DNA from 3 places in the Kocuria sp. WN036 genome. Region 3 is predicted to be linked to each of the others. Evidence: predicted binding sites of a transcription regulator. Region 3 holds the regulator's gene; each other region holds the start of a gene.
The links. The regulator LexA, encoded in region 3, represses DNA repair genes until DNA is damaged. The targets are predictions, from matches to a motif close to TCGAACANNTGTTCGA.
Positions count from the first base shown of each region.

Region 1: the regulator LexA is predicted to act here: its motif matches at 2,371-2,386, upstream of CK505_RS05540 (DNA polymerase III subunit alpha).
Region 2: the regulator LexA is predicted to act here: its motif matches at 2,312-2,327, upstream of CK505_RS05575 (DUF6504 family protein).

Region 1 is NZ_NSKF01000006.1:10,188-14,109, forward strand. It holds gene CK505_RS05540 (DNA polymerase III subunit alpha) at 1-2,362, opposite strand, end outside; gene CK505_RS05545 (LysR family transcriptional regulator) at 2,642-3,637, shown strand; gene CK505_RS05550 (tartrate dehydrogenase) at 3,765-3,922, shown strand, end outside.
Region 2 is NZ_NSKF01000006.1:16,659-20,580, forward strand. It holds gene CK505_RS05565 (TIGR03885 family FMN-dependent LLM class oxidoreductase) at 1-878, opposite strand, end outside; gene CK505_RS05570 (fumarylacetoacetate hydrolase family protein) at 1,009-1,848, opposite strand; gene CK505_RS05575 (DUF6504 family protein) at 1,928-2,251, opposite strand; gene CK505_RS05580 (GNAT family N-acetyltransferase) at 2,553-3,056, shown strand; gene CK505_RS05585 (pyridoxamine 5'-phosphate oxidase family protein) at 3,181-3,582, opposite strand; gene CK505_RS05590 (SOS response-associated peptidase) at 3,597-3,922, opposite strand, start outside.
Region 3 is NZ_NSKF01000027.1:10,761-14,682, forward strand. It holds gene CK505_RS14750 (hypothetical protein) at 80-508, opposite strand; gene lexA (transcriptional repressor LexA) at 853-1,632, shown strand; gene CK505_RS14760 (ATP-dependent DNA helicase) at 1,784-3,862, opposite strand; gene hflX (GTPase HflX) at 3,867-3,922, opposite strand, start outside.

The DNA.
Region 1 (3,922 bases), on a different contig from region 3:
AGCCGAACGAGCCGAACGCCGCCAGGGTCTCCCAGACCCTGTCCACCACGTCCAGGGGGTAGTCCCGCGCACGGGCCCGCTCGCGGAAGAACTCCTCCACCTCGAGCTGGCGCTCGGAGCCCAGCCGGCGGCGCAGCTCGTCGGCCCGGGCGAGACCGCATCCGGTGAAGGTGTCGAGGATGCGCAGGACCTGCTCGTGGAAGACGGTCACGCCGTGGGTCTCGGCGAGGATCGGGTCGAGGGACGGGTGGATCGAGACGGGCGCGGACCAGCCGTGGCGGTGCTCCAGGTAGGGGCGCACCATGTCCGAGTGCATCGGCCCGGGACGGAACAGGGAGATGTCCACGATGAGGTCGCGGAAGCTCGTGGGCGCCATCTTGCCGATGAGCTCGCGCTGGCCCGGGGACTCGATCTGGAAGCACCCCAGGGTGTGGGTCGAGCGGATGAGCTCGAACGTCCTCCCGTCGTCCACGGGGATCGCCTCGAGGTCCAGGCGGGGCCGGTCCGGGTGGGTGCGGGCCACCTCGTCGACGGCGTGGGCGAGCGCCGACTGCATCCGCACGCCGAGGATGTCGAGCTTGAGCATGCCCATGGGGTCCATGTCGTGCTTGTCGAACTGGCTCATGGGCATCCCCGTCCCACTGGACTGCACCGGGGTGCGGTCCAGGAGGCTCAGGTCCCCCAGGATCACCCCGCACGGGTGCATGGAGATGTGCCGGGGCAGCCGGTCCAGGCGCTCGGTGAGGTCCACGAGGAGGTCGAGCTGCTTCTCCTGGGCCACCTGCTCGGCGAAGTCCCGCAGCTCCGGCTGGCGGGCGATGGTCTCCCGCAGCGCCGAGGCCGGCAGGTGCCACAGCTGCTTGGCCGCGCCGTCCACGGTCTCGGGGTCGATGCCGAGCGCCAGCCCGGCGTCCCGGACGGCACCGCGGGCCCGGTAGGCGTTCTGCATGCTCATGAGGCTCACCCGTTCGGGGCCGAAGCGCTCGAAGATCCGCCGGTAGACGCGGTGGCGCTCGGCCGACTCGACATCGATGTCGATGTCCGGGAGGGTCGAGCGGTCGTTGGAGAGGAAGCGCTCGAAGAGCAGCTCGTGCTCGAGCGGGTCCACCTGGGAGACGTCGAGCAGATAGTTGACGAGCGAGGACACCCCCGAGCCGCGGGCGGCGTGGCGGACCCCCATCTGCCCGATCATCGCGGAGACCTCGGCCACGGTGAGGAAGTAGGAGGCGAAGCCGAGGTCCTCGATCACCCCCAGCTCCTGCTCCAGCCGGTCCCGCACGGCCCGTGTCATGCGGCGGCCCGGGTAGCGGCGGCCCAGCCCCGCCTCGCACCGGGCCCGCAGCTCCGCGGGCGCCGGCCGGTCCAGGCCCAGCACGGAGGCCTCGGGCACCACCGGCCGCCCCCAGCCGCAGTCGGCGACCGGGTCCAGCCGGCACCGGTCGGCCACCCGCTGGGTGCCCGCCAGCAGGGCCGCGGCCCCGGCCGCGCCGAGGTCCGCGGCCCGGGCGATCTCCGCGGCGAGCGCGCGCATCTGCCGGGCGGACTTGAGCCAGCCCTGGCCGTTGGGCTGCAGCGGCTCCGGCGCCGTCGTCCGCCGGGACGTCCCGGTCCGCCCGGCGGCCCTGCCGCCGGGGGCGTGGCCGGCGCGCGCCCCGAGGGTCTCGAGCGGGGTGAGGGCGCGGGCGGCGTCGAGGACGTCGGCGGTGGCGGCCTCGGCGGGGGTGGCGTAGCGCACCGCGTTGGTCAGCACGGGGGTCAGCCCCGCCTCGAGGGCGGCGCGCAGCATCCGGGCCGCGTGGGAGGTGCTGCACGCCGTGCCGGGGGCGGCGAGGTGCGAGACCACCTCCACGGCGAGCGCCGGTGCGGGGAGCAGGGTCCGCCACCGGGCCAGGGCGGCGCGCCCGGTGCGGTAGCGGCGGGCCGCGAGCTCCTGCCCGACGTCGGAGGCGGGCCCGAGCAGGACGGTCAGGACCGGCTCCCCGTGCCGGGGCGAGTGTGCGGCGGCCGCGATCTCGGCGGCGGTCACCCCGGGCGGGCCCGCTGCGGCGTGGGCGGTGGAGACGAGCCGGCACAGGGCGGCGTAGCCCGCACCGGCGGTGCCGCCGGCCGCCAGGACCACCACGCGGCCGAGGGCGCGCTCGCGGCCGGGGTCCAGCAGGGCGAGGTCGACCCCCAGGACCGGGTCGATGCCGTGCTCCCGGCACGCGCCCAGGTGCTTGATCGCGCCGTAGAGCCCGTCCCGGTCGGTGCAGGCGAGGGCGTCCGCGCCGTCCGCCGCGGCGGCGGCCGCCAGGACGGCAGGTCGGCTGACCCCGAAGTGGGCGCTGAAGGCGGTGGCGACGTGCAGGTGCGGAAAGCTCACGCCCCCATTCGAATACGTGTTCGAATCTTAAGTCAATTGCAAACCGCCGGGGCCGCGGGAACTCCGGCTCCTGGGCGTCCGTCGCGGCGCGGATGGCCCAGGAGGACGCCGGGCCCGGGCGGGAGACGATCCGCCCACGGCCCGCAGGGGCGCCGCGCACGGGGACGCCCTCGTTCCGGGACAGGGGATGCCGCACTTCTGTGGCATGTTGTTTCCTGCACCCACGGGCATCACCGAGGGGCCCGCACCCCCGCCGCACGGACGCAGGAGGAGACGACGATGGACGTCCGGCAGCTCACGTACTTCCTGGCCGTGGTGGACCACGGCGGCTTCACCCGCGCCGCGGAGCAGCTGCTCATCGCCCAGCCCTCCCTGTCCCAGACCGTCAAGGGCCTCGAGCGGGAACTGGGGGTGCCGCTGTTCCACCGGATCGGGCGGCGGGTGGTGCTCAGCGAGGCCGGCGAGGAGCTGGTGGGCCCGGCCCGGGTGGTGGTCCGGGACCTGGAGGCCGCCCGGTCCGCCGTCGACGACCTGCGCGGGGTGCGCAGCGGCCGCCTGGACGTGGTCGCCATGCCCTCCCCCGGCGTCGAACCGCTCACGTCGATGATCGCTGCCTACGCGGGAGCCCACCCGGCCGTGACGGTCAGCGTGGACGCGGCATTCACCCCCGAGGAGGTGGCCGACGCGGTGCGCACCGGCCGCGCCGAGATCGGCGTCCTGGGCTCGGAGCACCCGTTCCGCTCCGCCGAGGTCGAGGTGATGCACCTGGAGCAGCAGCCCCTGGTGCTCATCGTGGCACCGCAGGCGGACACCTTCGGTGACGGGCACGCCATCCGCCGGGAGGACCTGGCCGGGCACCGGGTGGTCGTCTCCCAGCAGGGCTCGCTGATGCGGCGGCTGATCGACGACGCCCTGGCCGGCGGGGTGCCGGTCGAGATCGCCGCCGAGGTCGCCCACCGCACCTCGGTCCTCCCGCTGGTGCTGGCCGGGGTCGGGCACGCGGTGCTGCCCTCCTCCTGGACCCCGCTGGCGCGCGCCGCAGGGCTGCGGGTGCTGCGGATCGAACCGGTCACCGTGCTGCACGTGGCCGTGCTCAGCCGCCCGGCGCACCTGACCCCGGCCGCCCGCGCGTTCCTGGCGGTCGCCGCCGAGCACGCGGCCCGGCACGCCGCGGACCGCTCCCGGGCACCCGAGGGAACGGCGCCGGACCGGGCCGAGAGGGCGGGCCGGCCGGAGGGGACGGCGCCGCAGGACGCGCCGCGGATCGTGTCATAGGGGATTCCTATCCGGGGGATGGGATTCCGGTCTTGGACCTCATGGTGCTCGGGGCGCTCTACTGGAACCCGGTGCCGCACTGCGCTGCGGACACCACGAGCAGAGCACCCGAGAAGGAGAGCACCCCATGGCCGAGCACCAGGTCTTCACGATCGCCTCGATCCCCGCCGACGGCGTGGGCCCGGAGGTCGTCGCCGCCGGCCGCACGGTCCTGGACGCGGTGGCCGAGCAGTCGAACGGGGCGTTCTCCTTCGACTGGACCAAGTTCCCCTGGGGCAGTGCGTA
Region 2 (3,922 bases), on a different contig from region 3:
TCGAAGCCGAGGTCGGCGTACTCGTGCAGCCACTGGGCGTGCCGGCCGAGGTCGGCGGAGACGTTGACCGCCCCGGCGATCTGCTCATCCCCCACGTCCTCCTGGACCGCCTTGCGCAGGTAGTCCTGGGGCGAAGCGAGCTCGGCCATGGTCACGGGGTCGAAGACGTTGGTGCGCCACTGGTCGAAGGCGATCGCGCGGGCCTGCTCCGGGGAGGGCGCCCAGCTCAGGTGCACCTGCAGCGCGGTCCGCCCGGTGCCGCCGGCCTCGCGCCAGGCCTCGAGCATCCGGCGCAGGTCCTCGAGGGGCTGCTGGACGGTGATGAACCCGTCGGCCAGGGGGGCGAAGCGGCGGACCGTCGCCGGGGTGAGCGCGGCCACGCGCAGGGCGGGCAGGACCTCCGGCGGGTCCCAGACCCGGGCGCGGTCGGCGTGGAACGGCTCGCGGCAGGACACCTCCTCGCCCGCGTGCAGCCGGCGGACGGCGTCGAAGCTGCTCTCGAGGAACCGCTGCCGGTGCTCCTTGGCCGGCCAGTCCGGGGTGACGGCCCGCTCGTTGAGCTTCTGTCCGCTGCCCAGAGCGGTCCAGATCCGGCCGGGGAACATGCGGGCGAGGGTGGCCGTGGCCTGGGCGGTGACCACGGGGTGGTAGCGCCGGCCCGGGGCGTGCACGAACCCGAAGGGCAGGTCCGTGGTGGCCAGGGCGGCGCCCAGCCAGGACAGGGCGAACCCGGAGTGGCCCTGGTGCGGCGACCACGGCTCGAGATGGTCCGAGCACATGGCGGCGCCGAAGCCGGCCCGCTGGGCGTGCTCGACGTCGCGCAGCAGCTGCTCGGGAGGGATCTGCTCGTGGGAGGCGTGGAAGCCGATCGTCGCCATGGGGTCCTCCGGTCGAAGGCGGGAACAGGACAGTGGGATCAGGTCACGGGGATCAGGTCACGGGGATCAGGTCAGTGGGATCTGGACAGCAGGAGAGGGAGGACGGGACCGGGTGGGGACGGGTGCCGGGTCAGCCGGCCGCCGCCCGGAGGTCCTCGGCGGGGGTGCAGACGTTGCGCAGCTCGCCGATGCCCTCGATCTCGGTGACGACCTCCTGGCCGTCCCGCAACCAGATCCGGCGGGGCTTCTGGGCCAGGCCCACGCCGGCGGGAGTGCCGCAGGCCACGAGGTCCCCGGGCTCGAGGGTCAGGAACCGGCTGAGGTACTCGACCAGCTCCACGGCGGAGAAGATCATCCGGTCGGTGCCGGAGTCCTGGTGCCGCACGCCGTCCACGGTGCAGCGGATCGCCAGTCCCGCCTCGGGGTCGATCTCGTCAGGGGTCACCACCACGGGGCCCACCGGGGTGGTGCGGTCGAAGTTCTTGCCCTGGAACCACTCGGAGGTCCGGCCCTGCCAGTCCCGCACCGAGATGTCGTTCATGATGGTGTACCCGGCGATCGCGGCCCGCGCCTGGTCCGGCGTGGCGTGGCGCAGGGGCGAGCCGATCACCACGGTGAGCTCGGCCTCCCAGTCGATCTTCTCGGACTCCTCCGGCATGGCGATGGGGTCGGTGGGGCCGATGAGCGCGGTGGCGTACTTCGCGAAGATCGTGGGGTGCTCCGGGATCTCCTGGCCGACCTCCTCCGCGTGGTCGTAGAAGTTCAGCCCGGCGCACAGGATCTTGCCCGGGCGCAGGACGGGCGTCGCCAGGTCCTCCGGGGCCGGCGCGGGGCCCGGCTCCCCCGGCAGCCGCAGGTCGCCCCCGGCGAGGAGGGCCCCGACGTCGGGGACGGGGAGATAGACGGTCCGCCCGTCCTCCTGCCGGAAGGCCTGGGTGGTGCCGTCTCGTCGCACGGTGCCGAGTCTCACGGGTGCTCCCTCACGTTCTGCGGTGCGGTCTCCACCGACGATCCTATGCACCTCCGGCGGGAGGGTGCACCGAGGCGGCCTACGCGCAGCGCACCACGCGGATCCCCGAGGCGCTCGTGGCGGCGAGCAGCCGCCAGCGCCCGGTGTCGAGGGTGTGGACGAGCTCGAGGGTCAGCAGCTCGGAGCGGGTGTTCAGCTGCACCTGGACCCGCCACATCTGCTGGTCCACCGCACCGATCCCCCGGTCCTTGGGCAGCCGCGCGTCCTCGGACCACCAGGCGCGGCGCTCGTACCAGCGCACGGGCCCCTGGGCCACCAGGTAGTCCCGCCCGCGCCAGCGCACGCCCACCGGCACCCCGTCCGTGTCGCAGTCCACGTCGACGCTCTCCGTCAGGAAACCCACGACGGCTCCTCTCTCCCTCGGCCCGGCGCCCGTCCCCGGTGCGCCCTGTTCCCTGGAAGCTAGAACACATGTACGACACGCTAACCCGGAAGAGCGCGGAAAAGGAACAGGTGTTCCCGTGAAGTACCCGCTCCGACCTGGCCGTTCACTTTTGCGATCGAGGACGGCGAAGCATGGACAAGCCCAGCGAAATGGATACGCTGAATGCACGGAGGGCCTGCCCTGCGCGGCCCTCCCGGACGTCCCCTGTCCCTCGTCCGCCCCGCCGGAGCAGCCGGCGTCGACCTCACGGAGGCCTTCCATGACCGGAACCATCACGCTGATCGCCCACACCGCGGCGAACACCAAGAAGCCCGCGGTGAATCTGCGTCCGTCCGGCCCGGAGGACGCCGAGAGCCTCGCCCAGCTCTACTACTCCTCCTACGAGCAGGGCGGGGTCTCCAGTCTGGAGGAGGCCCGCCAGGTGATCCGGGGAGTCTTCGACGGGGAGTACGGGCCCTTCCTGCCCGAGGCCTCGCCGGTGGTGGTCGACGACGACGGGACCGTGGTGGCCGCCGCGCTCGTGCTGTCCCGGCGGGTCGGCGACGACCTCCCTGACGTCCCCTACATCTTCGAGCTGTTCACGGCGGCCTCCCGCCGCCGCCAGGGCCTGGCCGAGCAGCTGGTGCGCTGCGCCATGGGCACCCTCTACGACAACGGCTACGACCAGGTCAGCCTGCGGATCGCCGAGGACAACGCGGCGGCGCTCGCGCTCTACCTGACGCTCGACTTCAACCGGTGGGTCCCCGAGACGGACGACGTCTGAGCCCGGCGGGCGCTCCGGACCGGGGGACGCCGGAGGGGACGCCGGCACGAACAGGGCCCGGCACCCGGCCGTGGAAGAGGCCCGGGACCCGCGATGCGGGTCCCGGGCCTCTTCTGTGACCGGCTCAGAGCGAGAACTCCTCCCGGACGGGGGGATCGGCGGCGATGTCGACGAACCGCGCCCAGCGGGGGCGCACCGCCACGAGCCGGGTGCTGTCCTTGTCCGTGGCCCCCGGGTGCCGGGACTCCAGCACCTCGCCGGCGTCCTGCGCGGCGGAGCCCTCCAGCACGGCGGCCTCGCCCTCGAGCTGGAACTCCTGGCCCGTCCCGGAGACCACCACGAGGGAGACCCGGGGATCGGCGAGGAGGTTGGCGTACTTGCGGCTGCGCTCGTTCGTGCCGAAGACCAGCCGCCCGTCCCCGAGGGCCGCGAGGTTGATCCACGCGGACTCGGGGCAGCCGGCGCCGCTGTTGGTCGCCACGACCCCGCCGCCGTGGGCGCGGACGAAGGCGGTGACCCGGTCCACGGGCTCCCGGGGGCTCAGAACAGGCTCCGCTGCGGCTCGACGAGCTCCGGGGAGTTGTTGCGCACGTTGCCGACCGCCGGGCCCACCGGGTCGAGCACCCAGCGGGCGGCCGTCCGGTGCGCCTCGGCCCGGACCAGGTCCACGAGCTGCGGGGCGTCGTCCTCCCCGGGGCGCAGCCAGTCCCCCACGTGCTCGGGCGCCAGCGGGATCGGCATCCGGTCGTGCAGACCGTGCAGCTCCGTGAGCACGGGGTGCTCGTCGGAGGGCTCCGGGGAGTCGGTGGTGAGGATGGAGCAGGACAGCAACCAGGTGCTCCCGCCGCCGTCCCTGCCCGGCTGCA
Region 3 (3,922 bases):
AGTGCTCCGCCCGGGGCGTACAGATCGGGGTGTACAGAGCGGGGCGTACAGAGCGGGGCGTGCTGATCGGGCGGGCGGCTCAGGCGGCCGGGACCTCGAGGAGCTGGCCGGCCACGAGCACGGAGCTGTCCAGGTCGTTGAGCTCCACGATCTCGTCCATGACCTCCCGCGGGTCCCGGTCCGGATCGGCCGCCACGGCGAGCTCCCACAGGCTCTGCCCGGGGAACACGGTGGTCTGCTCGGTCCCGGAGCCCGGGACGGGTGCGCTCGTGGCCGTGGCCGTCGAGGGGACGAGGAAGATCACGGCGAGCACCACCAGGGCGGCGGAGCCGGCCAGGACGGGCAGCCCCAGGAACACCAGGCGGCCGCGGCGGGTCAGGGTCAGCGGGGTGCGGGACGCGGAGCGGGCGGGACGGGCCCGCCGGAGCGCACGGCCGAGCCCCCGGGCGGATCCTGCGGACTCGCGGCGGCGGGCGACGACGGCGGTAAGGGTGGCACTGGCACTCATGACATGAACTCCTTGACGTTCCCGCACGGAGCGGGCGATCTCGAACACCGGTCCGGTCGACGACCCTCGCGGGCCTCCATTCGATCGAACATACTTTCGAATACCGATGACCCATGTCTAGCACGTGTCTGCGAATGCTGTCGACAGCGGGTCGTACATATGTTTGAACACACACGGCGTGTCGCCTAGGCTGAGGACAGGTCCGGGCCCCCGGCCGGCGCGCGCTGCGGATCCCCTGCGCCTGCCGACCGGGACCCATCGAACCACCCGGGTCCGACATCGGAACCGGGACCGCGCAGACCGGCTGCGGCACCTGCAGCCGGACGGGAAAGGACGACGCTCCCATGGCCCAGCCCCCCACCCCCGAGGAGCCCCGCGCCCGGGGCGCCCGCCCCGGGGCACGCTCGCGCAGCCGCGGGCTCACCGTGCGCCAGCGCACCATCCTCGAGGCCATCCAGCGCTCCATCGCCGAGCACGGCTATCCGCCGTCCATGCGGGAGATCGGGGACCTCGTGGGCCTGGCCTCGCTCTCCAGCGTCACCCACCAGCTCGCCCAGCTCGAGAAGCTGGGCTACCTGCGCCGCGACCCCAAGCGCCCGCGGGCCATGGAGGTGCTCACTCCCCTGCAGCTGCGCGGGACCGCCGGGGCGGAGTCCGCCGAGCCGTCGCAGGAGGCCCCGGCGGCACCGGCGAGCCGGACCGCTCGTCCCGCCGCCCAGAACGCCGTGGCCGAGCTGTCCACCTCGGCGGACGTGACGATGGTCCCCCTGGTGGGCCACATCGCCGCCGGCGGGCCGATCACGGCCGAGCAGTCCGTGGAGGACGTCCTCGCGCTGCCCCGCCAGCTGGTCGGGCACGGCGAGCTGTTCATGCTGCGCGTCAAGGGCGACTCGATGATCGACGCCGCGATCTGCGACGGCGACTGGGTGGTGGTGCGCCGGCAGAGCGCCGCCGACAACGGTGACATCGTGGCCGCCCTGCTCGACGACGAGGCCACGGTCAAGACCTTCCGCCAGCGGGACGGCCACACCTGGCTGCTGCCGCAGAACACGCGCTACGAGCCGATCCTCGGCGACCACGCCACCGTGATGGGCAAGGTCGTCTCGGTGCTGCGCAGCCTCTGAGCCGCCGCACGCCCCGGCACCCGGGCCCTCCGCCGCCGGTGGGGGGGCCCGTTGCCGTCCGGGCCGGCCGCCGTCCGGACACCTCCTGCTGTCCGCACCCCGTGCGGGCCCGGCGCGGTCCGGGGAGACCCCGGGCGTCCGCCGGACGTGCTCAGCCCACGGAGAGCCGCTGCAGGGCGCCGAGCACCACCTGGCGGTCCGTGGTGGTCCACAGCGGCGGCAGGGACCCGCGGAGGAAGCCGCCGTAGCGGGCGGTCGCGATCCGGGAGTCCAGGATCGCCACGACGCCCCGGTCCCCGCCCGCGCGGATGAGCCGCCCGGCCCCCTGGGCGAGCCGCACGGCCGCGTGCGTCGCGGACACGGACATGAACCCGTTGCCGCCGGCCCGTTCCGCGGCGCGGCTGCGGGCGCTCGCCAGCGGGTCGTCCGGGCGCGGGAAGGGGATCCGGTCGATCATCACGAGCCGGCACGAGGCCCCCGGGACGTCGACGCCCTGCCACAGGCTCATCGTGCCGAACAGGCTCGTGGCCGGGTCGTCGGTGAACTCCTGGACGAGTCCCGCGAGCGAGGACTCCCCCTGGCACAGGATCGGCAGGTCGGTGCGCCCGCGGAGCGCCTCGGCCGCCTCCTCCGCCGCCCGGCGGGAGGAGAAGAGCCCGAGGGCCCCGCCCCTGGAGGCCTCCAGCAGGGCCAGCATCTCGTCCAGCTGGGCCTCCGTGAGCCGGCGGCCGGGCTTCTCCAGGTGCTTGGCGAGGTAGAGGATGCCCTGCTTCGGGTAGTCGAACGGGCTGCCGACGTCCACGCCCTCCCAGCGCGGGGCGCCCTCGCCCCGCAGGCCGAGGGCGCCGGCGGCGGAGTCGAAGGACGAGCCGACGGACAGGGTGGCGGAGGTGAGGACCACGGTGCGCCCGTCGAAGAGCCCCTCCCGCAGGGTGCCGGCCACGCTGAGCGGGGCCACGTGCAGGGTCGCCGGGTCGGTGTCCTCCGCGGGCACGTAGCCGCGGCCCGGCTCCCAGCCGCCCTGGCGCGAGATCCACAGCACCTCGCGGTGCTCCTCGGCGGCGAGGATCCGCTCGGCCAGGTCGAGGACGTCGCTCACCCGGGAGCGGGCCATCTGCCGGCCGGCGTCCCCGTCCTTCTCCCCGGGACCGGCCTTGGACTCGGTCATCACGGTGCGGGCGGCGTCCCGGATCTGGGCCACGGCCGCCGCCTGGGCGTCCCCGAGGCCGCGGTGCAGCAGCTCGGCGGGAGCGCCCATCAGGGCGGCCTCGAGGTTGGCGGCCCCGGCGGTGAGCGAGTCGGGGCTCGCGGAGGTGTGCTTGCGCGCGGACGCGGCGGCCGAGCGGACCATCGCCGCGGAGAGCTGTCCGGTGACGGCGCCCGTCACCCGGTCCTGGAGCTCGTGGGCCTCGTCGATGACCACGACGTCGTGCTCGGGCAGCACCGTGATGCCCTCGAACGCGTTGATCGCGAGCAGGGCGTGGTTGGTGATGACGATGTCGGCCTCACCGGCCCGCTGCTTGGCGAGCTCCGCGAAGCAGTCCTCGACCAGGGGACAGCTGCGGCCCAGGCACTCCTTGGCCGTGACCGACACCTGGCGCCAGGCGCGGTCGCTGACCCCGGGGAGCACCTCGTCCCGGTCGCCGGTCCCGGTCTCGCGGGCCCACTCGCGCAGGCGCTGGACCTCCTGCCCCAGCCGCCCGTGGTTCTCGGCGGCCTCGGGCTGCGGCGGGCCGGGGTGCGGGGCGGCGTCGGGCAGCGCGAAGAGCGCGCCGGGCTCGTCGTCGGACGGGTAGCCGCCCTCGATCTTGTGCAGGCACGCGTAGTTGCTGCGGCCCTTGAGCAGGGCCACGTCCACGTCCCGCTCGAGCTCGCCCTCGAGGGCGGCCAGCAGGCGCGGCACGTCCCGGCCGACGATCTGCGACTGCAGCGCGAGCGTCGCGGTGGCCACGACCACCGGCTTGTCCGCGCGCTGGGCGTGCTCCACGAGCGGGGCCAGGTACGCGAGGGACTTGCCGGTGCCGGTCCCCGCCTGGACCAGCAGGTGCCGGCCCCGGTCCAGGGCCTCGGCCACCTTGGCGGTCATCAGCCGCTGCCCGTCCCGGACCTGCCCGCCCATCGCGGTCACGGCGGTGTCCAGCAGGGCCAGGGAGTCCTTGGCCCCGGGCAGGGTCTCCGGGCGCACGCCCGAGACGTCGTGCCCGGACTCGTCCACGAATGCGGCGGCCACGCGCTCAGGCGCTCTCGGCGCCGAAGCCGGGAGCGCGCTCGGGGGCGAACTCCGCGAGCT